Regions from separate parts of the Vibrio aphrogenes genome, predicted to be linked through region 1. Evidence: predicted binding sites of a transcription regulator. Region 1 holds the regulator's gene; each other region holds the start of a gene.
What was found. Region 1 encodes CRP, which controls carbon source genes, mostly activating them, when cyclic AMP is high. Its sites were predicted from a motif close to TGTGANNNNNNTCACA; they were not measured.
Positions count from the first base shown of each region.

Region 2: a site for CRP is predicted at 1,608-1,623, ahead of recB (exodeoxyribonuclease V subunit beta). Genes of this name have one in related genera too.
Region 3: a site for CRP is predicted at 2,586-2,601, ahead of VCA1004_RS08645 (CTP synthase). Genes of this name have one in related genera too.

Region 1 is NZ_AP018689.1:258,698-266,425, reverse strand. Features, by position in the region: gene kefG (glutathione-regulated potassium-efflux system ancillary protein KefG) at 1-291, opposite strand, end outside; gene VCA1004_RS01235 (ABC transporter ATP-binding protein) at 578-2,485, shown strand; gene VCA1004_RS01230 (TIGR02444 family protein) at 2,487-2,948, shown strand; gene VCA1004_RS01225 (YheU family protein) at 2,975-3,190, shown strand; gene VCA1004_RS01220 (phosphoribulokinase) at 3,271-4,140, shown strand; gene crp (cAMP-activated global transcriptional regulator CRP) at 4,382-5,014, shown strand; gene VCA1004_RS01205 (aromatic amino acid transport family protein) at 5,418-6,623, opposite strand; gene pyrE (orotate phosphoribosyltransferase) at 6,845-7,486, opposite strand; gene rph (ribonuclease PH) at 7,625-7,728, opposite strand, start outside.
Region 2 is NZ_AP018689.1:1,789,133-1,796,860, reverse strand. Features, by position in the region: gene recC (exodeoxyribonuclease V subunit gamma) at 1-1,330, shown strand, start outside; gene recB (exodeoxyribonuclease V subunit beta) at 1,665-5,330, shown strand; gene recD (exodeoxyribonuclease V subunit alpha) at 5,327-7,642, shown strand; gene VCA1004_RS08165 (YhcH/YjgK/YiaL family protein) at 7,705-7,728, shown strand, end outside.
Region 3 is NZ_AP018689.1:1,897,356-1,905,083, forward strand. Features, by position in the region: gene eno (phosphopyruvate hydratase) at 1-746, opposite strand, end outside; gene VCA1004_RS08645 (CTP synthase) at 864-2,501, opposite strand; gene mazG (nucleoside triphosphate pyrophosphohydrolase) at 2,716-3,516, opposite strand; gene relA (GTP diphosphokinase) at 3,620-5,836, opposite strand; gene rlmD (23S rRNA (uracil(1939)-C(5))-methyltransferase RlmD) at 5,918-7,330, opposite strand; gene barA (two-component sensor histidine kinase BarA) at 7,640-7,728, shown strand, end outside.

The DNA of each region.
Region 1 (7,728 bases):
TTTCATTAATGCCGGACAAGAATACATAAAAAGAGGATGCTGAAAGACAATCACATCGTGCTCTAAAAGCAAACGATGCTCAGCTGCCACATCAATGAAAAAATCCGGATATCGACCATATAAGTCATGAATAGTGACATTGGATAACCCTTGCGCGGCTTTTAATAACATTTGATTAGCAATAGAATTATCTGGATCAGGGTGAGCATAAATCACTAACACACGAGGGTTAACTTTTGACTCGTTCACATGAGAACCTATCTCCTCTGGAGATTCCTTGGTCTTCGACATTGTTACTCCTCTCTTCTTGCCTTGCTTATTGCTTTAGCAGTGACCATTTTCTCACTAGCAACGGCTATTTCTTACTATTAGTTTTTACTATTAGTTTTTACTATTAGTTCTTACTACTAGTATGAACGCTCATTTTATTGCTGCAATTAACAACTCTTCAACAAATAATTCATCATATCCTAATTCGTATAATGATCGACATTTATCCATTAAACCCCTAATATTCTCAGCGTAACAAAACAACCTCCTTCAACGATTCCTAACAGCAACTCTAAATAAGACCTTTATGATTACATTTTCCAATATTCAATTACTGCGCGGTGGTAAACCTCTATTAGATCAAGCCTCTGCAACTATTCACCCCGGTGACAAAGTCGGTTTAGTTGGAAAAAATGGTTGCGGTAAATCCACCTTATTTGCGTTGTTAAAAAATGAGCTTTCTATCGATGCTGGCAATTTTCAAATGCCAGCCCAGTGGGAATTAGCTTGGGTTGCTCAAGAAACCCCAGCATTAGAACGTGCCGCATTAGAATACGTAATTGATGGTGATCGCGAATATCGCCAATTAGAGCAAGACTTAGCCGCAGCCGAACAAGCGGATAATGGCACCTTAGTTGCCGAGTTACATGGCAAATTAGAGACGGTCGGTGGCTATACCATTAAATCTCGTGCTGCAGAATTGCTGAATGGTTTAGGCTTTAGCCAAGAGCAGATGCAATGGAATCTCACCCAATTTTCTGGTGGTTGGCGAATGCGATTAAACTTAGCGCAAGCCTTGTTATGTCGCTCTGATTTGTTACTGCTCGATGAACCAACCAACCACTTAGATTTGGATGCCGTACTGTGGTTGGAAAAGTGGCTACAAAACTACCCGGGCACTTTGATTTTGATCTCGCACGACCGCGATTTTCTTGACCCTATCGTGGGGCGAATCATCCACGTGGAAAACCAGTTACTCAATGAATACACAGGTAACTACTCTTCCTTTGAAAATCAACGTGCTCAAAAATTAATGCAACAACAAGCCATGTATGCCAAACAACAAAAACAAATGGCGCATATGCAAAGTTATATCGACCGCTTCCGCTACAAGGCCTCCAAAGCACGCCAAGCCCAAAGCCGCATTAAAGCGTTAGAGAAAATGGAAAAAGTCCTTCCTGCGCAATTTGATAACCCATTTAGCTTTGAGTTTCGTGAGCCCGCAGCCTTGCCAAATCCAATCATCATGATGGACCAAGTATCAGCAGGTTATGGCGATAATCTCATTTTAAAACACATTCGTTTGAATTTGGTTCCTGGCAGCCGTATTGGCTTATTAGGCCGTAATGGCGCAGGTAAATCGACGTTAATCAAATTACTCTCCAGTGAACTCAAACCGCAAAGTGGCGATCTCACTTATTCACAAGGGGTGAAAATTGGCTACTTTGCTCAGCATCAATTAGAAACCTTGCATCCAGAAGAAACACCGCTACAACACATGATGCAGATTGCGCCCAATCATACCGAACAACAATTACGAGATTACTTAGGCAGCTTTGGGTTCATCGGTGATAAAGCCCTCGATAAAGTCGCTCCGTTTTCTGGTGGGGAAAAAGCTCGTTTAGTCTTAGCGTTAGTGGTGTGGCAAAAACCTAACCTCTTATTACTCGATGAACCAACTAACCACCTAGATCTCGACATGCGCCAAGCTCTGACGATGGCACTGCAAACGTTTGAAGGCGCTATGGTGATTGTCAGCCACGACCGCTATTTACTGCGTGCCACCACCGATGACTTATACTTAGTCGATGACAAACAGGTTGTGCCTTTTGATGGCGATTTAGGCGACTATTACAAATGGTTAACCGAACAACAAAAACAAGAGAAAAAAGACACGCAAGACCCCGTCAACAGCGAGCCCAGTCAAAACAGCGCTGCCGCACGTAAAGAGCAAAAGCGTTTAGAAGCCGAATTACGTAAACAAACGGCACCAATTCGCAAAAAACTGACACAACTCGAAGCAAAAATGGACAAACTAAGCCTAGAGTTAGCCGCTGCCGAACAACAATTAGGCGATGTATCACTCTATCAAGATGAAAATAAAGCTAAACTGACAGAAGTATTAGCGCAACAAGCCTCCAGCAAGTCTCAATTGGAAGACATTGAGATGGAGTGGATGGCCTTACAGGAAGAACTGGAAAGCTTAAGCTCATAATATGACCCAATATCAACCGCTGCCTCTCACCTTTGAACGCCTATGGCAATTTAGTTTGCAACATTATGGCGTGCGCAAAATTAAAGAAGCTTGTTTGCATTTACAAAACCAATACCATGGCAAAGTCAATTTGGTGTTGTTACTGAAATGGTTAGATGAACACCAACTCGCCCTATCAGAGCAACAATGGCAACAACTTGATGCAGCGATTGAACGTACGGAACACTTATTAGAGCAATTTCGTTATTATCGTCGCAAAGCCAAACCGCATTTGCCCGACACCCTATATCGTGAATCTTTACAGTTTGAACTGCAACTAGAACGCCAACAGCAATCAGATTTGGTCCATTGCATTAATCAAATGGACCTTTCTCCTCGTTCTGGCCAACCCATGACCCATCTCTATTGTCATAAGGTTGGGGCTGAACATCTGTGTGAGATTTTTTATAATACGGCTCGATAACCCCAATCAATGGATAAGGCAGTACCATGATCATTCCTTGGCAAGAGATTCAGCCCGAGACACTCGATAATTTAATCAAAGAATTTATTTTACGAGAAGGAACCGATTACGGCCTCCAAGAAACCACACTTGAGACCAAAATCAAACAAGTCAAAACACAACTCCAAGCTGGCAGTGTTGTTATTGTTTTTTCCGAGCTCCATGAAAGCGTCGATATCAAATCGATTCGGGATCTCAACTAACCTCTCACGCTCTCCTATTTATTCTTTGCCGTCATTCCTCTACACTGTGGGACATAATTAAGTCGCAATAAAGGATTATTATGTCGGCAAAACACCCGATCATTGCGGTTACGGGTTCATCAGGTGCAGGAACCACCACCACCTCAGAAACCTTCCGTAAAATGTTCAATATGATGGGCATTCAAGCTTCTTGGGTTGAAGGCGATAGCTTTCATCGTTATACGCGCCCAGAAATGGACATCGCCATTCGTAAAGCCAAAGAGCAAGGCAAGCACATCAGCTATTTTGGCCCCGAAGCCAATGACTTCCCCGCTCTCGCGCATTTTTTCAAGCAATATGGGCAAGATGGCACCGGTAAAGTGCGCCGTTATCTACACAGTTTTGATGAAGCCGTCCCCTATAACCAAATGCCAGGTACCTTTACCCCTTGGCAAGATCTGCCTGAAAATACCGATGTTTTATTCTACGAAGGTTTACATGGCGGCGTCGTCGATGGCGAGGTCAGCGTGTCGAAACACGTCGATTTTCTGATTGGTATGGTGCCGATCGTTAACTTGGAATGGATTCAAAAATTTGTGCGTGATACCCGCGATCGCGGCCATTCACGAGAAGCTGTGATGGACTCGATTGTGCGTTCAATGGATGACTACCTTAATTACATAACGCCACAATTTTCACGCACTCACATTAACTTTCAACGCGTTCCAACCGTGGATACCTCCAATCCACTCAATGCAAAAGGAATCCCCAGTCTCGATGAAAGTTTTGTGGTGATCCGCTTACGTGGCATTAAAAATGTCGACTTTCCTTATTTACTCGCCATGATTGATGGTTCATTCATGTCGCGCCATAACACCCTAGTGGTACCGGGCGGAAAAATGAGTTTTGCTATGGAACTCATCATCCAACCGTTATTACATCAATTAATCGAAACAGGGAAAATCGACTAGAAATGCTAGCGAGAGCACACTTACTGTCGAGTCTGTGATTTCGAACACATTTTGGCAGTCAAAAACCCCATTCTTGGTCGATCAAAATCAAGAAATCCGATGAAGAAAGGGGTAGTATTTAAGACCAACTGTAAAAGTCTTACAGCTAAGAAAATTAGCACCTATTTTATGTGACCCGTCCAGACGGTCTCAGGATGGATGACTCAACACTGAGCAAGCCTTGTAGAGGAAGTAACAAATTATGGTTCTAGGTAAACCTCAAACTGACCCAACATTAGAGTGGTTTCTATCGCACTGTCATATCCATAAGTACCCATCAAAAAGTACTTTGATTCACGCCGGTGAGAAAGCAGAAACTCTGTATTACATCGTGAAGGGTTCAGTGGCTGTATTAATCAAAGATGAAGAAGGCAAAGAGATGATTTTGTCTTACTTGAACCAAGGTGACTTCATTGGCGAATTAGGCCTATTTGAAGAAGACCAAGAGCGTACCGCTTGGGTCCGTGCAAAATCACCTTGTGAAGTCGCTGAAATTTCATTTAAGAAATTCCGCCAACTTATCCAAGTGAATCCAGATATCTTAATGCGTCTTTCTGGTCAAATGGCTAAACGCCTACAGATTACTAGCCAGAAAGTGGGTGACTTAGCTTTCCTAGACGTAACGGGTCGTATCGCTCAAACTCTGTTGAACTTAGCGAAACAACCTGATGCGATGACTCACCCTGATGGTATGCAAATCAAGATCACTCGCCAAGAAATTGGTCAAATTGTTGGCTGTTCACGCGAAACTGTTGGCCGTATCTTGAAGATGCTAGAAGAGCAAAATCTGATTTCAGCTCACGGTAAAACCATCGTCGTTTACGGTACGCGTTAATCGTCTTTCGTTTTACAACAAGCCAAAATCCACAAAGCCACTGAATGAAAGTTCAGTGGCTTTTTTTATACGCGAGTTTCGTTATTCGGGCGCTACGCTGCTTGTGACTCGATAAAGATAAGAGCCGAGAGCCGAGAGCCGAGAGCCGAGAGCCGAGAGCCGAGAGCCGAGAGCCGAGAGCCGAGAGCCGAGAGCCGAGAGCCGAGAGCCGAGAGCCGAGAGCCGAGAGCCGAGAGCCGAGAGCCGAGAGCCGAGAGCCGAGAGCCGAGAGGATTGTGCTGCGAGACCAACTAATGTCAATAATTCTTTTCGGTTCCCTAGCGCAGCGTCCCCATATCTCGGCTTTCCTGCTTGTGCTTTTCCTCGCTTAGAGAAGCGCAGCGGTCTGTTACGAATACCGATATTACCCAATCGCCGGTAACACCCCTGCACTGATCAACAACTGCACCCCGATAATAACCACGCCCATTAACAAGGTAAATATTAATGCAGGTTTACCACCGCTCACTGTAAAGGCTTGAGTTTCATGATGCTGTTGACGTGATTTCACTACCATAGCAACCGGTAATAGAATGGCTAAAATAGCCAAAGCAATAGCAGCATAACCTAACGCCATAATAAAACCTTGTGGGTAGAACAAAGCAAAGCCTAGTGGAGGCAAAAAAGTCACGAAAGCGATCGCCACACGGCCTTTTTTGGTTTGTCGCTTATTTAAGCTATCCCCTAAAAATTCAAACAAGCCCAAGCTCACCCCTAAAAATGAAGTAATCAACGCAAGGTCAGCAAAGACAGACACAATCTGCGAAATCATGCTGTTATGAATCACTTGAGATAAGATATTCACTAAAGAGCTCACATCTGAAGCTTGTGATAAGGTCGCTTGATTCACCACACCCAAGGTTGCGAATTGCCATAAGATGTAGACAATTAATGGCAATAAAGAGCCGCAGAGCATCACTTTCTTTAAGGCCTTCATGTCTAATTCTAAATAGCGTACCACCGCAGGAATGCTCCCGTGAAAGCCAAAAGAGGTAAAAATTACTGGCAAAGCCGCCACAACCAGTCCTTTTTCTAATGGCATGTTGACTAAATTCACCGCTTCAATATTAGGGGTTAAGAAAAACAACATGGTTGCCATCGCGATCAGCTTACAGGTAAACAACACTCGATTAACTCGATCAACAGAATGCGTCCCAAAGGTGACAATAGAGGCGATTAATAGTGTAAAAATGACGGTGCCTAAACCGCTCGAGACATCAAGAGAAAACCAGTTATATAGCTTGGCGTTAAACTGACCACCACCACCAGCAATGTAAGCGGCACATAACGCATAAAATAAAAATAGCATGGCAAAGGTCGCAATCCATTTGCCTTTTTCACCCAGAAACTGTTTCGCTAAAGTGTGTAGGGTTGCGTCATAATCGGCATGTTGATGAAGCTCTAACATTAATAATGCGGTGTACGCCATTAAAGCCCACATCCCCACCATGATCATCAAGGAGGTGGAAAAGCCTAAACCGGCAGATGCAATCGGAAGTGCCAGCATGCCAGCCCCAATGGTTGTACCGGCAATGATCAAAGTACTGCCAAAAACCTTTGAATTACTCATATTGTTATCTTTTTACCTGGTGGAATAATAAGCTGACACATTACTCATTTTTCAGGATTAAATCGAGGTAACAAAAATCAAAATCGCTCAATTATTCTACAAATTTACCTTAAATAGTCATTTTGTTTTGGTGTATAAAAAAATATACGCACTGTAAATAAAAATAAACCCAATGGCCAAATGAGCCACTGGGTCAGATGAAAAGTCATTTTAACGGTCAATTAAATACCGTATTGATCTCGATAAGCTTTAACTGAAGCTAACTGCTCGGCACTGTTGCCTTGCTCTTCAAGATACGTGACTAAATCGCCAAGACTAATAATAGAAATGACCGCACACCCAAAATCACGCTCGACTTCTTGAATGGCAGATAACTCACCTTTACCTTTTTCTTGACGATCAATGGCCACCAATACACCCGCTAAATCAGCAGCATTGGCTTTGATGATTTCCATGGATTCACGAATTGCAGTCCCTGCCGTGATCACATCATCGACCAACATAATACGCCCTTCTAGGGGATTACCTACTAGATTCCCCCCTTCGCCATGGTCTTTAGCTTCTTTGCGGTTAAAACAATAAGGAGTATCAATATCATGATGATCGGCAAGAGCTACCGCTGTGGTTGTGGCAATAGGGATCCCCTTATAAGCAGGACCAAATAACACATCAAATTCAATCCCTGAATCCGCTAACGCGGCGGCATAAAAGCGCCCTAAACGAGCCAAATCACGGCCGGTATTAAATAACCCAGCATTAAAGAAATACGGGCTAATGCGACCAGACTTTAAAGTGAACTCACCAAACTTCAATACTTCCTTTTCTAAGGCAAACTCTATAAATTCACGTTGATATGCTTTCATAAAATATCTCTATTCGGTCCCTAGTTCCTAGCTTCTAGTCCCTAGAGAATTTCATCTTCAATTTCAGCTGTTATAAATCTAACAGACTCAAATTGCACTCAAAAAAATAGCCCCTCAATGAGGAGCTATTTAAAAAACTTAATTTGCCAAGGCGGCTTTCTGAACGGCGATAATATCTTGGATGCCCTTCTCCGCCAGATCGAGTAATTGATTCAACTCAGCACGTGAGAATGCCTCTCCTT
Region 2 (7,728 bases), 960 kb from region 1:
GTACATCAGCTATGTGGGGCGTTCGATCCAAGATAATAGTCATAAAGAGCCTTCGGTATTGGTGGCTGAATTGCTGGAATATTGCCAACAAAACTATGCCTTAGAAGGCTATCAAACAATGCCAAGTGATGAATCAGGGCAAGCGTTAATCTCTCACTTTAGTCACTTACATCCGTTAGTGCCTTTTAGTAGTCAGGCTTTTGATGGGCGCTCACCGGCCTTAACCAGCTATGCCAAAGAATGGTTACCGGTGGCGAAACAGGCAACGCAAGGGCTGGTTGAAAGTGAGCAAGTAAGTTTTATTCAACCGCTCGATTGTTATTTGAGTCAATTGGAGCCAGAAGCGCCCAACCAATATGCCCTAGAACTAGTGGATTTATTGCGTTTTTGGCATTTGCCGGTGAAATATTTTTTCAACCACAGGCTCAAAACCTATTTAGATCGAAATCCTATTTCTTTAACGCAAATGGATGATGAGCCGTTTGCCGTGAATGGGTTAGATAATTATTGGTTTGGTGAACATTTATTGGCTCAATGGCAACAGCAAGGGCAAGAATCTGGCCAATTATCTTTATCGAGCTTTGAGCAATGTGCGCAAGCGTATTTACAGTCTCATCAAGCACAAGGGCAACTACCAATGGCGGGCTTTGGTGAGTTGGCCGCACAAAAATTACGTGCGAATGTGACGCCTTTAGCCGAAGCATTATTGCCTTATGTTTCGCAACCAACCGCCGATGTCGAAGTATCAATTAAGTTGGATGTAGAGATTAATGGCAATACACAGACGATTCATTTAATCGGCTGGTTAGCTGGGCAAACTCAGTTAGGAATGGTGCGCTACCGCAGTGGTGGGATTCATAGTCGTTACTTATTAAGTTATTGGCTCGAACACCTGTGTTTAAATGCCAGCGGTTATTCCTCTGCCACCTATTTGCTAGGCATGCAAAAAGGTCAAGTACAACAGTTACAGTTCACCTCACTGCCTCAAGAGCAAGCAAAGCACTATTTGCAATCTTTCGTTCAAGCGTATTATCAAGGAATGGATGCCCCGTTATGCTTCTTACCTAAAACGGCTTTTGTTGGCATTGAACAAGGTTTTGATCAGCAAGGTCAATGGATTGGATTTACAGAGCAACAAGTGAAGCAAGCCGCGTTGAATACGATGGAAAAAGCTTTTATTGGCAGTGATTTTGGGACCACTGGTGAAGGCCAACTGGTTTATGTGCAACGAGTTTGGAAGCAATGGGACACTCAATTAGCGGAAACCTTATTGCAGGCTGGTGAAACCTGGTTAAAACCTTTATTGGAGCATTGCAAAACCGAGGAATAAAGGCAAAAGAAAAGCCGCCAGCAAATCGTTGTTATTGTAGGGCGCTTGCTGAGCGGCGGAGAGTAGAGGTAACTGTTTTTCAGTTAATTTTTCAGCCTACTTTGAGTGTTACTTCTCCCTTGAGGGCAGAGTAAACCGAGTAGATCATTATTGGATTTATATTTTTTTAAGCTCTGTGGCTTGGGCATGGATACTATGTTGAAAGTATGCCAAAGGATGTGAACAGACTCGCAGATTGTGACTTTCATGGCCGGAAATAACCCAGGGTTACGCAAAGTGAGAATGTGCTCACGAAAAAATACCGATAAATTCATTTTAGATTTGGATGAGATTGATGGCGCAATCATTAAACAGTATGACTTTTCCGCTTCATGGGGCTCGCTTAATTGAAGCATCCGCCGGGACGGGGAAAACCTTCACCATTGCTGCGTTGTATTTACGTTTGTTGCTTGGTCATGGCAAAGATGGGGCGGCTCATGCGATGCCGTTAACGGTCGATCAAATTCTCGTGGTGACCTTTACCGAGGCCGCAACCGCCGAATTGCGTGGACGGATCCGTCAGCGGATACATGAAGCGAGAATTGCGTTTGCTCGTAATACCACCGACGATCCGATATTGCAGCCGCTCTTGGCCGAGATCACTAATCGACAATTTGCCATTGAAACCTTATTGCAAGCTGAGCGCCAAATGGATGAAGCCGCCATCTTTACCATTCACGGTTTTTGTCAGCGAATGCTTACGCAAAATGCTTTTGAGTCAGGCAGCCGCTTTCAAAATGAATTTATTACGGATGAAAGCCAACTGAAACGACAAGTCGTGAATGATTATTGGCGCCGTCATTTTTATCCTTTACCAAGGGTTCTCGCCGCGCAAATTCAATCGTTATGGGCAACCCCAGAACAACTATTAAATGAAATTGGTACTTATCTTTCAGGGCCAGCGTTGAGTTTTCCTGCTATCAATTTGAAGATAGATTTAGTTGCCGCTTATCAACAACATCTTGAGCGAATTGAAAAAGTAAAAACATTGTGGAATCAAGACCGCAACACGATGTTCACTTTGATTGATGACTCTGGTATCAAACGTAATCCTTATAATAAAACCCGCTTACCAGCATGGTTAGATGAAATCCATCAGTGGGCAGAGAACAATACTGGTGACGGTAATGTGTGCGATAAATTGATCCGTTTTGCACAAAGTACCTTAAATACCGTAACCGATACCAAAAAAGGTCCTATCGCCCAGCACCCGGCTTTTGTGGCTATTGATGAGCTATTGGATAATCAGCCTGAATTTGATTTGATCTTTAAATACCAAGCGATTCAAGGTTGTCGGCAATTATTAGCACAAGCCAAACAGCGCCAAGCTCAATTGTCGTTTGATGACCTACTGAGTCAATTAGAGCAAGCGATTATTCAAGATCAAGACGGTTTGTTGACCGAGCGTATTCGCAGTTTATATCCGGTAGCGATGATCGATGAGTTTCAAGATACCGACCCGCAGCAATACCATATATTCCGTGAGATCTATTTGCATCAACCTCAAACCGGCTGGTTTATGATTGGCGACCCGAAACAGGCGATTTATGGCTTTCGGGGGGCGGATATTTTTACCTATATTCAGGCGCGTAATGAAGTGACGGAGCATTACACCTTAGAGACCAACTGGCGCTCTAGTGAAGCGGTTATCCAAGGGGTGAATGGCATTTTTACCTTTGATTCTCGCCCCTTTTTGTACGATGACGATATTCCTTTTATCTCAGTAAAAGCCAGCCCGAAAGCGGAAAAAATGCATTGGTTGATTGATGGAAAAAAACAACCGGCCATTGGGTTGTGGTGTCATCAAAATGAGCATGCTGGACCGGTAGCGACGCAAGATTACAACCAGGTTATGGCTCGTCAAACCGCTTATCAAATTCACCATATTTTAACGGCTGCGCAAAATAATCAAGCGCACTTTATGGATAAAAAAGGTCAAGCTCATCCTATTGAGGCCAGTGATATTGCAGTGTTGGTGCGGACTGGGCGAGAAGGCAAATTGATCAAACAGGCTTTAGCTGAACAAGGGATTGCCAGTGTTTACTTATCTAATCGGGATAGTGTTTTTGACAGTGATATCGCGGAAGATGTCTTACGTTTGTTGATGGCGTGTGCCAATCCAACGGATGAATCGGCGTTACGCGCGATTTTAGCTAGTGACCTGTTTGCCCTAAATATGCAGCAACTTGACGAGTTTAACCATGATGAAAATGCTTGGGAAAATGTCGCCAATGAGTTTGAACAATATCATCAATTATGGTTGCAGCGCGGTGTGTTGCCGATGATTCGAGCGGTGATGAGTCAGCGCCAGATTGCGCAGCGTTGGTTATCCGAAACAGAAGGAGAACGTAAAGTCACCGACTTCTTGCATTTATCGGAATTATTGCAACAGGCGAGCTTATCTTTGGAGGGGGAAAACGCACTCATTCGTTGGCTGGCTGATAATATTGACCAGCACGATGGGGAAATTAATGAGCAAACCCAGCGTTTAGAATCTGAGCGTAATTTGGTGCAAATCATCACGATTCATAAATCCAAAGGGTTGGAATATGACCTCGTTTTCTTGCCGTTTGCCAATAATTTTAAAGCGGCAAAAGTGGCGAAATACAACCTCAAAAGCCAAGGCGCTCAAACGGCGCAACAGCAAACTATTTTAGATTTATCAAAGCCAGAAGAAGGCTTGGCTTTGGCAGAAAAAGAACGTTTAGCTGAAGATTTGCGTTTGTTGTACGTGGCATTAACGCGAGCCGTTTATGGGTGCGTTATCGGTTTAGCTCCGTTGAAAAAAGGCAATAGTAAAAAAGACGAATCGACCGCGCATTTAAGTGCGATTGGTGCCATTTTACAGCACCATCAAGCGCAACCGAGCGCCGCTCTACAAACGGCGTGTCAGCAATTGAGTGCTCATGCATCATCGGTAGAAATGATGCCGATCCCAGCACAACCTAGTGCTCGATATCTGCCTAATATTGAATCAAGACCAGAGTTGAGCGCGCAAACCTTATCGGCGCACATTGATCGAGATTGGCGCATGACCAGCTACTCAAGTTTGGTTAAGCAATCTCATCATGGTCATTCTCTACAATCTATTTTTGATGCTGCGGTCGATGTGGATAAACCGTTAGATTCAGACGCCTTGGACTCATCATTAACCACCAATACATTGATTGAATCTGATGATCTTGAGCAAGTAGAGGCGGCTGAACGGAATCCATGGTCGATGTTTGAGTTTCCACGTGGCGCACGTCCCGGGACATTTTTACATACCGTGTTTGAACAAATTGAATTTACCGAGCCGGCGAGCAGTGAGAGTAATCGCCAAATTATCACCGACTTATTACAGCGTGAACAATATGATCTGCAATGGTTACCGGCGATTGAAGCGATGGTGAGCCGAGTGATGAACACGCCGTTAGATGGACAAAATTTACGTTTAGCGGACAAAGGCCCAACGCAACGTTTGGTGGAAATGGAATTTTTATTGCCGGTGAAATCGTTATTGGCGAGTCAATTAAATACAATGGTTAAAACCCATGATGAGCTCTCACAATTGGCCGATGATCTTCGCTTTTATAATGTGAAAGGCATGTTGAAAGGCTTTATCGATTTAGTGTTTGAACACCAAGGTAAATATTACATTTTAGACTGGAAATCAAATCATCTAGGTGACTCAGTTGAGGATTATCATCCCGAGAAATTACGCCAAGCTATGCTAGAGCATCGTTATGATTTTCAATACCAAATTTATGCTTTAGCCTTGCATCGTTTTCTACAAAGTCGATTAGCCGATTACGATTATCAGCAACATTTTGGTGGTGTGTATTATCTGTTTTTACGTGGCTTTGCCGAGGATGACGAGTCACAAGTGGAAGTGGGTCAACAATATGGCATCTTTCAAGCTAAGCCAAGCCAAACCTTGTTGCAGCAATTTGACCAATTATTAGAAGGGGAGTTGGTATGATGAATACGCTGACCAACACCAGCCATTCATGGGATGATAGTGAAACGTTAAGCTTGATTATGGGCTTAGAAAAGCTTGGCATTTTACGTGCCATTGATGCGCAATTTGCGCTATTTATCTATCAGCAAATCATCACTTCTTCACACGCGACGCAATCGATGACAAAAAATGAGGCTGAGCATTTGGCGTTATTAGCTTGCTTGGTGAGTGCAGAATTTGGTCGTGGGCATATTTGTTTATTGTTAGATGAATTAGACGTAGCCAAAAGTTTATCGCTAGCCTTTGTGTTTCGCCAACATCCAGAATGGCTAGAGCAATACGGCGCCTTGGTTGATACTTGGTCACAGCAAGATTGGTTATCCCTTATGACGGATTATGCCAACCGATCCGATGCGATTATAAGGCTGGCTACTTCAGCTCAAGGGTTACAAGCCGTACCTATGATGATTGAAGGTAACCGCTTGTATTTAACTCGTTATTGGTATTACGAGCAACAAGTGGCGCACGGCTTAATGGAAAGAGCCAATACCTTGTCGCAATCATCGGCTGCTTTATCGCTTGCCAAGCAAACACTCAATGATTTATTTGCACGTGATTATTCGTATCTTTGGCGAGAGCTCCAAACGGGTAAGCAAGATAGTTTGGCTTTACGTCAGCGCTTAGTGTGCGAAATGCTCGATGTGGTGGAAACCGAATCGCTAGATTGGACACGCATTGATGAGTGTTTAGTGAAGTCGAAATCGCTCACGGATTTAACAACTTTAGATTCATTAGTGCCGAATTCTGTATGTTTAAATTGGCAAAAAGTGGCCGCTTCGCTGGCGTTAACTCGTCAGTTTGCAGTGATTTCGGGTGGTCCTGGAACCGGTAAAACCACCACAGTTGCCAAATTATTAGCAGCACTAATAGTACAAGCACAACCTTCATTGCACAGCGAAAATGGGATTGGCGCGCCTATTATTAAGCTGGTGGCACCAACCGGCAAAGCCGCCGCACGCTTAACGGAATCCATAGGTTTAGCGATCGCTCAATTGCCAGTCACTGAACAAATTAAAGCGGCGATTCCTGCTCAATCCAGTACCATTCACCGCTTGTTGGGGGCAAGGCCAAATACTGTCGAGTACAAATATAACCGAGCGAATCCACTTCACTTGGATATTTTGGTGGTAGATGAAGCCTCAATGGTCGACTTACCCATGATGTATCGATTGTTGCAAGCTTTGCCGGCTCATGCGCGTTTAATTTTATTAGGCGATAAAGATCAATTGGCTTCGGTTGAAGCGGGCGCTATTTTAGGCGATTTATGCCAGTTTGCGTCTGTTGGCTATCAAAGTGAATTGCATCAGCGTTTAACCGAGTTGACAGGGTTTGCGACGTTACCGGCCAGCTCATCGGCTAATTTGGTTTCCGATAGCCTCTGTATGCTACAAAAAAGTTACCGTTTTCATGCACGTTCGGGCGTTGGTCAATTAGCCAAAGCCATTAACTCTGGCAATGAACACCTAGTCGAAAAGGTTTGGCAACAAGGGTTTAGTGATATAAGAAAACATGAAGTTCAAGCTCGTTTAGCGTCGCAAGTTAATGACAATGCGTTATCCGTTCAAGAAGCACAAAGCGCTATTTGTGTGATGATGCACCAAGCTTATCAAGCGTATTGTGAAGGTCTGCATCAGCCCCTACATTCTGTTGATGGTGCGTTACAAGGGGATTTATTTGCCGAGCCGGTTACGCCAAGCAAAACGGAAATGGAGCAAAAAGCACGCACCATTTTAAATGCCTTTTCTCACGCTCGGTTATTATGTGCGGTGCGAGAGGGGGAGTTTGGTGTTGAGCGCATGAATGGATTAATTGAGCAAGGGTTAGCACAGCAAAAATGTGTCACCATCAAAGAAGGAGAAGCTTGGTATATTGGGCGTCCCATTATGGTGACGCAAAATGATAGTGCTCAAGGTTTGCATAATGGTGATATTGGGATCTGTTTATTGGATGAAAGTGAGGCCATACCAAGGTTAAGAGTGTATTTTGAAATGCCTGATGGTCGAATAAAAGGTGTGTTACCTAGCCGCGTCCCTAAACATGAACTGGCGTTTGCCATGACCATTCATAAGTCGCAAGGAAGTGAATTTAGTCATACCGTGATGGTACTGCCCAATCAAATGAACCCTATTTTAACTCGCGAGCTGATTTATACCGGAGTGACTCGCGCGAAAGAACGATTGGATATGTTCGTTAATACGAATATTTTAGCTCAAGGGGTAAGAGTGAAAACCTTACGCCATAGCGGATTAAGTCAAAAGTTGTTATCTAAGTAACAGAATTAAATTACGTTCTTCTATATTCATAGAGTAAGAATAAATAATACAAAAGGTGAAGTATGTTTTTTGGCAATATAGAACGC
Region 3 (7,728 bases), 860 kb from region 1:
GCTGCACAGTCCATCGCTAGAGTAACGTCTTTACCTAGCTCGTAACCTGCAAGCTCAACGGCTTCTTTGATTGCTGCTAGAGCGGCTGCGTTTGATTCTAGGTTAGGAGCGAAACCACCTTCGTCACCTACTGCAGTGCTTAGGCCTTTTGCTTTAAGAACTTTAGCTAGGTTGTGGAATACTTCCGCACCGATACGTAGAGCTTCTTTGATTGTAGATGCGCCAACTGGTTGAATCATGAATTCTTGGATATCAACGTTGTTATCAGCGTGCTCACCACCGTTGATGATGTTCATCATTGGTAGAGGCATAGAGAATACACCTGGAGTGCCGTTTAGCTCAGCGATGTGCTCGAACAAAGGCATGCCTTTAGCAGCTGCAGCAGCTTTTGCGTTTGCTAGAGAAACAGCAAGGATTGCGTTTGCACCGAAGTTAGATTTGTTTTCTGTACCGTCTAAATCGATCATGATTTGGTCGATTGCAGCTTGGTCTTTAGCGTCTTTGCCTACTAGAGCTTGAGCAATTGGGCCATTTACAGCTTCGATTGCTTTAAGAACACCTTTACCTAGGAAACGTGATTTGTCGCCGTCACGTAATTCAAGTGCTTCACGAGAACCAGTTGATGCGCCAGAAGGAGCAGCAGCCATACCTACGAAGCCACCTTCTAGGTGTACTTCAGCTTCTACAGTTGGGTTACCACGTGAGTCGATGATTTCGCGACCTAGAACTTTAACGATCTTAGACATTAATGTTTCCTCTCGTTCAATTTAAATATAAATGTCAAACTAATGGGTAGTCGCACAACAGACGCCACTACCCGTATCCCTTTTACATCTTACTTTCAAAGTTTGCCAATCAGGCAATTATTCAAATTCACCGCGTTGGTTTTGACCCGCCGCTTTAACAAAACCTGCAAATAATGGGTGACCATCACGAGGTGTTGATGTGAACTCTGGATGGAATTGAGCAGCCACAAACCAAGGATGATTTGGATTCTCAATCACTTCCACTAATTTTTTATCCGCCGATAAACCAGATACTTTCAAACCTGCTTTCTCAATTTGAGGACGCAAGTTGTTATTCACTTCGTAACGGTGACGATGACGCTCATGAATTTGAGCATTACCGTATAATTCGTACGCTTTTGTCCCTTTTTCTAAGTGACAAAGTTGTGAACCTAGGCGCATTGTACCACCTAAATCAGAATCTTCTGTACGCTCTTCTACTTTACCTTCTTGGTCTACCCACTCAGTGATAAGACCAACAACTGGGTACTTAGTTTCAGCGTTAAACTCTGTTGAGTGCGCACCTTCCATACCGACAACATTACGTGCGTATTCGATAAGTGCAACTTGCATACCTAAACAAATACCTAGGTAAGGTACTTTTTTCTCACGTGCGTATTGAGCTGCAAGAATCTTACCTTCAATACCGCGATCACCAAAGCCTCCTGGGACTAAGATAGCATCAACGCCAGCTAATAACTCAGTGCCTTTTGATTCCACATCTTGAGAATCAATATACTTAATATTAACGCTGAGACGATTTTTCAAGCCCGCATGTTTTAATGCTTCGTTAACTGATTTATAAGCATCTGGTAATTCAGTATATTTACCGACCATACCGATAGTCACTTCACCCGTTGGGTTAGCTTCTTCATAAATCACTTGCTCCCATTCTGATAAATTAGCTTCTGGCGCTGTAATACCAAAACGAGTACACACTAAATCATCCAGCCCTTGAGCACGGATCAATTGTGGAATCTTATAGATAGAATCCACGTCTTTCATAGAAATAACGGCTTTTTCTTGTACGTTACAGAACAAGGCAATTTTCTTACGCTCGTTCGGTGGGATCATGCGATCGCTACGACACACAAGAATATCAGGCTGAATACCGATAGACAGTAATTCTTTTACTGAGTGCTGTGTTGGCTTCGTTTTCACTTCACCCGCAGCCGCTAAGTAAGGAACCAGTGTTAAGTGCATAAATAATGCATTTTCACGCCCTACTTCAACCGCTAACTGACGAATGGCTTCCATAAATGGTAGCGATTCGATGTCACCAACAGTACCACCGATTTCAACAATCGCAATATCATGGCCTTCAGAACCAGCAATAATACGGTCTTTAATGGAGTTAGTAATATGAGGGATAACCTGAATAGTGGCACCTAGGTAATCACCGCGACGTTCTTTACGTAGAACATCTTCATATACGCGACCGGCAGTAAAGTTATTACGTTTGCTCATCTTGGTACGAATAAAACGTTCGTAGTGACCAAGGTCGAGATCGGTTTCAGCACCGTCTTCGGTAACAAACACTTCACCGTGTTGGATTGGGCTCATTGTACCTGGATCCACGTTAATATATGGATCAAGTTTCATCATAGTCACTTTAAGACCACGAGCTTCTAAAATCGCTGCAAGTGATGCTGCTGCAATACCTTTACCTAGAGAGGATACGACCCCACCAGTAACAAAAATGTAATTTGTTGTCATGCTTAACCTGAAGTTGGTTGAATGAGGGAAATGGATTTCTTCTGGATGGGATGAAATTATACCAGCTCCCCTTTTCCGCTACAACGTGAAATCTATCACACTCAGTTATTTTATTTCTTGCTTCAAATCAATTTAGCCTTTTCAGCCAAACCAACCCAATAGCAGCTACGAATAATAACCATATAAAACAAATGGTAAGCGATTATTTAGATGGTTATTTAGTTTTTTCTTGTCGTTTTATATTTTCCCAATGACGATCAAGCTCTGTCAGGGTGCAATCGCTTAATTTTTTTCCTTGTTGCCCCACACACGTTTCGACGCCACGAAAGCGTCGCTCAAATTTTTGATTTGCCTTAGATAAAGCTGATTCAGGATGATGTCCTAAATGTCTCACTAAGTTGACTGTCGCAAATAACAAATCTCCCAGCTCTTCTTCAATGCGTTCTGAATTCTGTTCAACTTGCAGCGCCTCTTCCATGACCTCATCAATTTCTTCATGTACTTTTTCGACAACCGGCCCTAAAGAGTCCCAATCAAAACCATATTGAGCGCATTTTTTTTGGATTTTATTAGCGCGTGCTAGAGCTGGTAATGATGCTGGTATTGAGTCTAGAATACTTTCTTCTTGTTTGCCTAATTGTGCTTTTTCTTTTTGTTTTTCCGCTTCCCAACGCTGATGTAATTGCGCTTCATCAGCCACTTTTTCATCAGAAAAAACGTGTGGATGACGTCGAACTAACTTCTGATTCAGTCCGTGGACGACATCATCAAAATCAAATAATTGCTGTTCTTTCGCCATCTGGCTATAAAAGATCACTTGAAATAACAAATCACCTAATTCTTCTTGTAAGTTGAGCCAATCTTGTTTGTGAATCGCATCCACCACTTCGTAGGTTTCTTCAATCGTATGAGGAACAATGGAATCAAATGTTTGTTTGATGTCCCATGGACAACCATTTTCTGGGTCTCTTAATTGCTGCATGATGGCTTTAAGTTGTTCTATCGGCTGAGTCATATTGTTCTCGTTCTCATCAATGTTGCTCTCAATTTGAGATGAAATTTACTCTAAAAAAAAGACACTGCACCAAGCTGGGCAGTGTCTTTTTTATTATCCAGGATCACTTCAAGCGTTTCACTCGCAGTACATCTTTAAGCTGCTCCACCCGGGCAATAATGCGCGACAGCACCTCAACATTGGTGACTTCTAAGTTAAAGTCCATGATCACGATTTGACGTTTATAATCTGTCCGGCTGTTCATTCCGCTGACTTTGATCTTTTCGTTGGCAAATAACGCCGTGACATCTTTAAGCAAGCCACTACGCTCTAATGCTTCAACTCGAATCGTCAAAATATAATGCCCGGTGAAACCTCGTCCCCAAACAGTATCAATAATTCGTTCCGGCACATGATGCTTCAGTTCTTCTAATTGTTCACAATCCATGCGATGAACCGATATCCCTCGCCCTTGAGTGATGTAACCACAAATTTCATCACCAGGAATAGGCTGACAACAACGTGCCAGATGAGTCATTAAGTTATCAACCCCTTGTACTACAACCGCATCTTTACGTGGGCGGCTTTCATGGGCTTGTTGTGACTCTTGTAATTTCGCAAGCGCTTGTTGGTCTTCTTCCTCTGCACTCGGCTTATTCACTAACGCATTAATATGATTGATCACTTGGTTAATGCGCAAATCACCACTGCCAATCCCTGCAAACAATTCATCAGGGGAGTTCACATTAAAACGTTTAAGTGCGTATTGTTGAGCATCTTTTAAGGTCGCGCCGATTTTTTGTAATTCACGCTCCAGAATATCTTTGCCGGCTTCAACATTCTTCTCTCGGCTTTGCTTTCTAAACCACGCATTGATTTTCGCGCGCGCTCGACCTGAATGCACAAAACCTAAGTTGGGGTTAAGCCAATCACGTGATGGGTTGGGTTCTTTTTGAGTGATGATTTCAACTTGATCGCCCATCGCCAATTTATGAGTAAATGGCACAATACGTCCACCAACTTTGGCACCAATACAACGATGCCCCACTTCAGAGTGAATGTGATAGGCAAAATCCAGTGGCGTCGCCCCCATTGGTAAGTCGACCACATCACCACGTGGGGTAAAGGCATACACGCGATCATCAAATACTTGGCTGCGCAACTCATCCAGCATTTCACCAGAATCGGCCATTTCTTCTTGCCAATCAATCAGCTTACGTAACCAGGTGATTTTCTCATCATAACCACTACGACCAGCTGAGCTGCCTTCTTTGTACTTCCAGTGCGCTGCGACCCCAAGCTCAGAGTCTTCATGCATTTGCTTGGTGCGGATCTGAATTTCAATGGTTTTGCCTTCCGGCCCTAATACCACGGTATGAATGGATTGATAACCATTGGGTTTGGGGTTCGCTACATAGTCATCAAACTCACTCGGTAAGTGTTTATATTTGGTGTGCACCATCCCGAGCGCGGCGTAACAATCTTGTAGTTTATCGGCAATAATCCGTACTGCTCGTACATCAAAGAGTTCATCAAAAGCGAGATTTTTCTTCTGCATTTTGCGCCAAATACTATAGATATGCTTCGGTCGACCACTGACTTCTGCATTAATATTGGCGTCTTTCATTTCTTTGGACAAATTGGTCACAAAGTCGTGAATATATTGCTCTCGGACAATTCGTCTCTCGGATAACTGTTTGGCAATTTTCTTATAAATATCAGATTGTTGATATCGAAAAGCGTAATCTTCAATTTCCCATTTTAGCTGACCAATTCCTAAACGGTTGGCCAATGGTGCATAGATATTGGCACATTCTTTGGCGGCCGCTTGACGAACCTCATCGGGCTCATTTTTCACTTCACGTAAGTTACAAATACGCTCAGCTAGCTTGATGACTACACAGCGAAAATCATCCACCATCGCAAGTAGCATTCGGCGAATATTATCCACTTGTTCTGACGCTTCCGACGCATCCAAACTAACATTGAGTTGGCCGATAGCGGCCATTTCTTCCACTCCATCGATAAGCTTGACGATTTCTTTGCCATAGGTCTCAATCAAAACTTCTCGTTCCAACAAACCAGATGTCACGACAGGAAATAACTGCGCCGCAATGAGTGTTGGTCTGTCCATCGAGAGCGTGATCAATATTTCGATCATTTCACGTCCACGCCACAATAGAATCGAGCGGTCGGGATGCTTTTCTAACAAGCGCTCACACTCTTGATAGACTTGCATTAACTTATTACCGGTCTTTCCATCTTGACGTAAGCTTTCAATCCAAGACTCAAGTTCAAATTGTTCGTTTTTGTTTAAATGTGCGCTTCTGACTGCGACCATTACACTGTCCTGCTTATCGATTTCTATAATTAATAGGTCAACTAAGTAAAGAAACTGCCTTATTTCTCTACCGATGTGCCGTTAAAATAATTTCAATTTCAATGGCTTTTTATCACTTTTCTTCGAAGGCTTACGTGATAAGCCTCTTTGATTGTTAGCTTTATTGATATTTTTGCCTTCATAAATAAACAAAGCCATAGATTCAAGATGGCTGGTATGAGGGAACATATCCATCATAGCGAATTTAGCCAAGCGATACCCTTGTTTTTGAAGACTACCACTATCTCTTGCAAGCGTGGTGGGATTACAGGATACATAGACAATTTGCTTTGCCCCTAGTTCGGCCATTTTGTCGATGATGCCTGCCGCTCCAGCTCGTGCCGGATCCAATAACACCTTATCAAAGGCTTGCTTAGCCCAAGGTGCGCGTGTTAGGTCTTGCTCCAAGTCGGCTTGGTAAAACTCAATATTCTCTAACTGATTAAGCTGAGCATTCTCTTTCGCTCTGTCCACCATGGCTTGGATCCCTTCAACTCCCACCACGGTGTGAGCTTGACGAGCCACTGCTAAACTAAAATTACCTAAACCACAAAATAAATCCAATATGCGGTCGGTTTTGGTGATCGCTAACCAATTCACCGCTTGCTTCACCATTTTTTCATTGACACTTTGATTCACTTGAATGAAGTCGGTCGGCAAAAAGTTAATCTTGTTACCTGTTTCGACACATTGTAATGGCTCACCAATTAAACACTCTAGCTTTCCTTCATTTCCTAACCAATACACAGTGAGATCATGTTGACGACCAAAGGCAACTAAACGTTGATTCTCTGATGCCGTTAATGGCGCGGTATGTCGCAATAACATCGCCTTATGTTGACCATCAAATACCACTTCAACATGACCTAAGGCACGCAAGTTATCAAAATGACTTAATACGGTTTTAATCTCAGGTAATAACTGGTTTAGCTCGGGTTCGAGAACAGGACAGTCAGTAATATTAGCAATATCCTTGCTCGCTTTTTTTCTAAAACCAAACAATAACTTTTGTTGTTTATTATCAAACAACACACTGATACGCGCACGGCGGCGATAGCCTTTTGTTTGAGAGACAATACTCTCGCTCATTTGAACATCATCATGAGCAAATTTCGTCAATAACGATTGTAGCGATTGGGCTTTATGGGCTATTTGGGTTTCATGATCAAGGTGCTGCATATTGCAACCACCGCAGTGATGATAATGAGGGCAAAACGGTTCAATTCGTTGAGCACTGGCTTGTTGAATAGAAATCAACTTACCACGTGAAAACTTACTTTTTTGTTCCATCACTTGTACGACAACGGTTTCCTTAGGAAGAGCACCGTCAATAAACATCGGTTTATTCTCATAATAAGCAATACCGACACCTTGATGATCCAGCTTTTCAATGGTCACAACTTGATGTTTTTGCTGATTGTTTTTTGTTTTTTTTGCTTGGTAAAAATTGGCCATTGATACGGATACCCATAATGAATAAGAGTGGCTCACCCTTATCGATAAAATAATGAAAAACTGTCACCGCTACTTGCCACAGTCAAAGTGTTAAAAGTAGAGCTGATTTTTATGTACTGAATTCATGATTATTCACAACAATGATTGTCGAATAGTCCTGAGTTGATTAAGCTAAGGAAATACGGCGATTGAACCGTTTTTTTGTCTCAATAAAAGTCAATCATAACCTTGTTCTGACGTTTCATTGTGCGAATAACTTACTCTATCTGCTATTTTCCCATATCCAGACAGGCTTGTAATTAAAGAATCATGAGAAGGTATGGCTTACGTGCCCGCGTAATCACATTAACATTAGCACCGACCTTGATCATCGGCTTAATGTTAAGTGCATTTTTCAC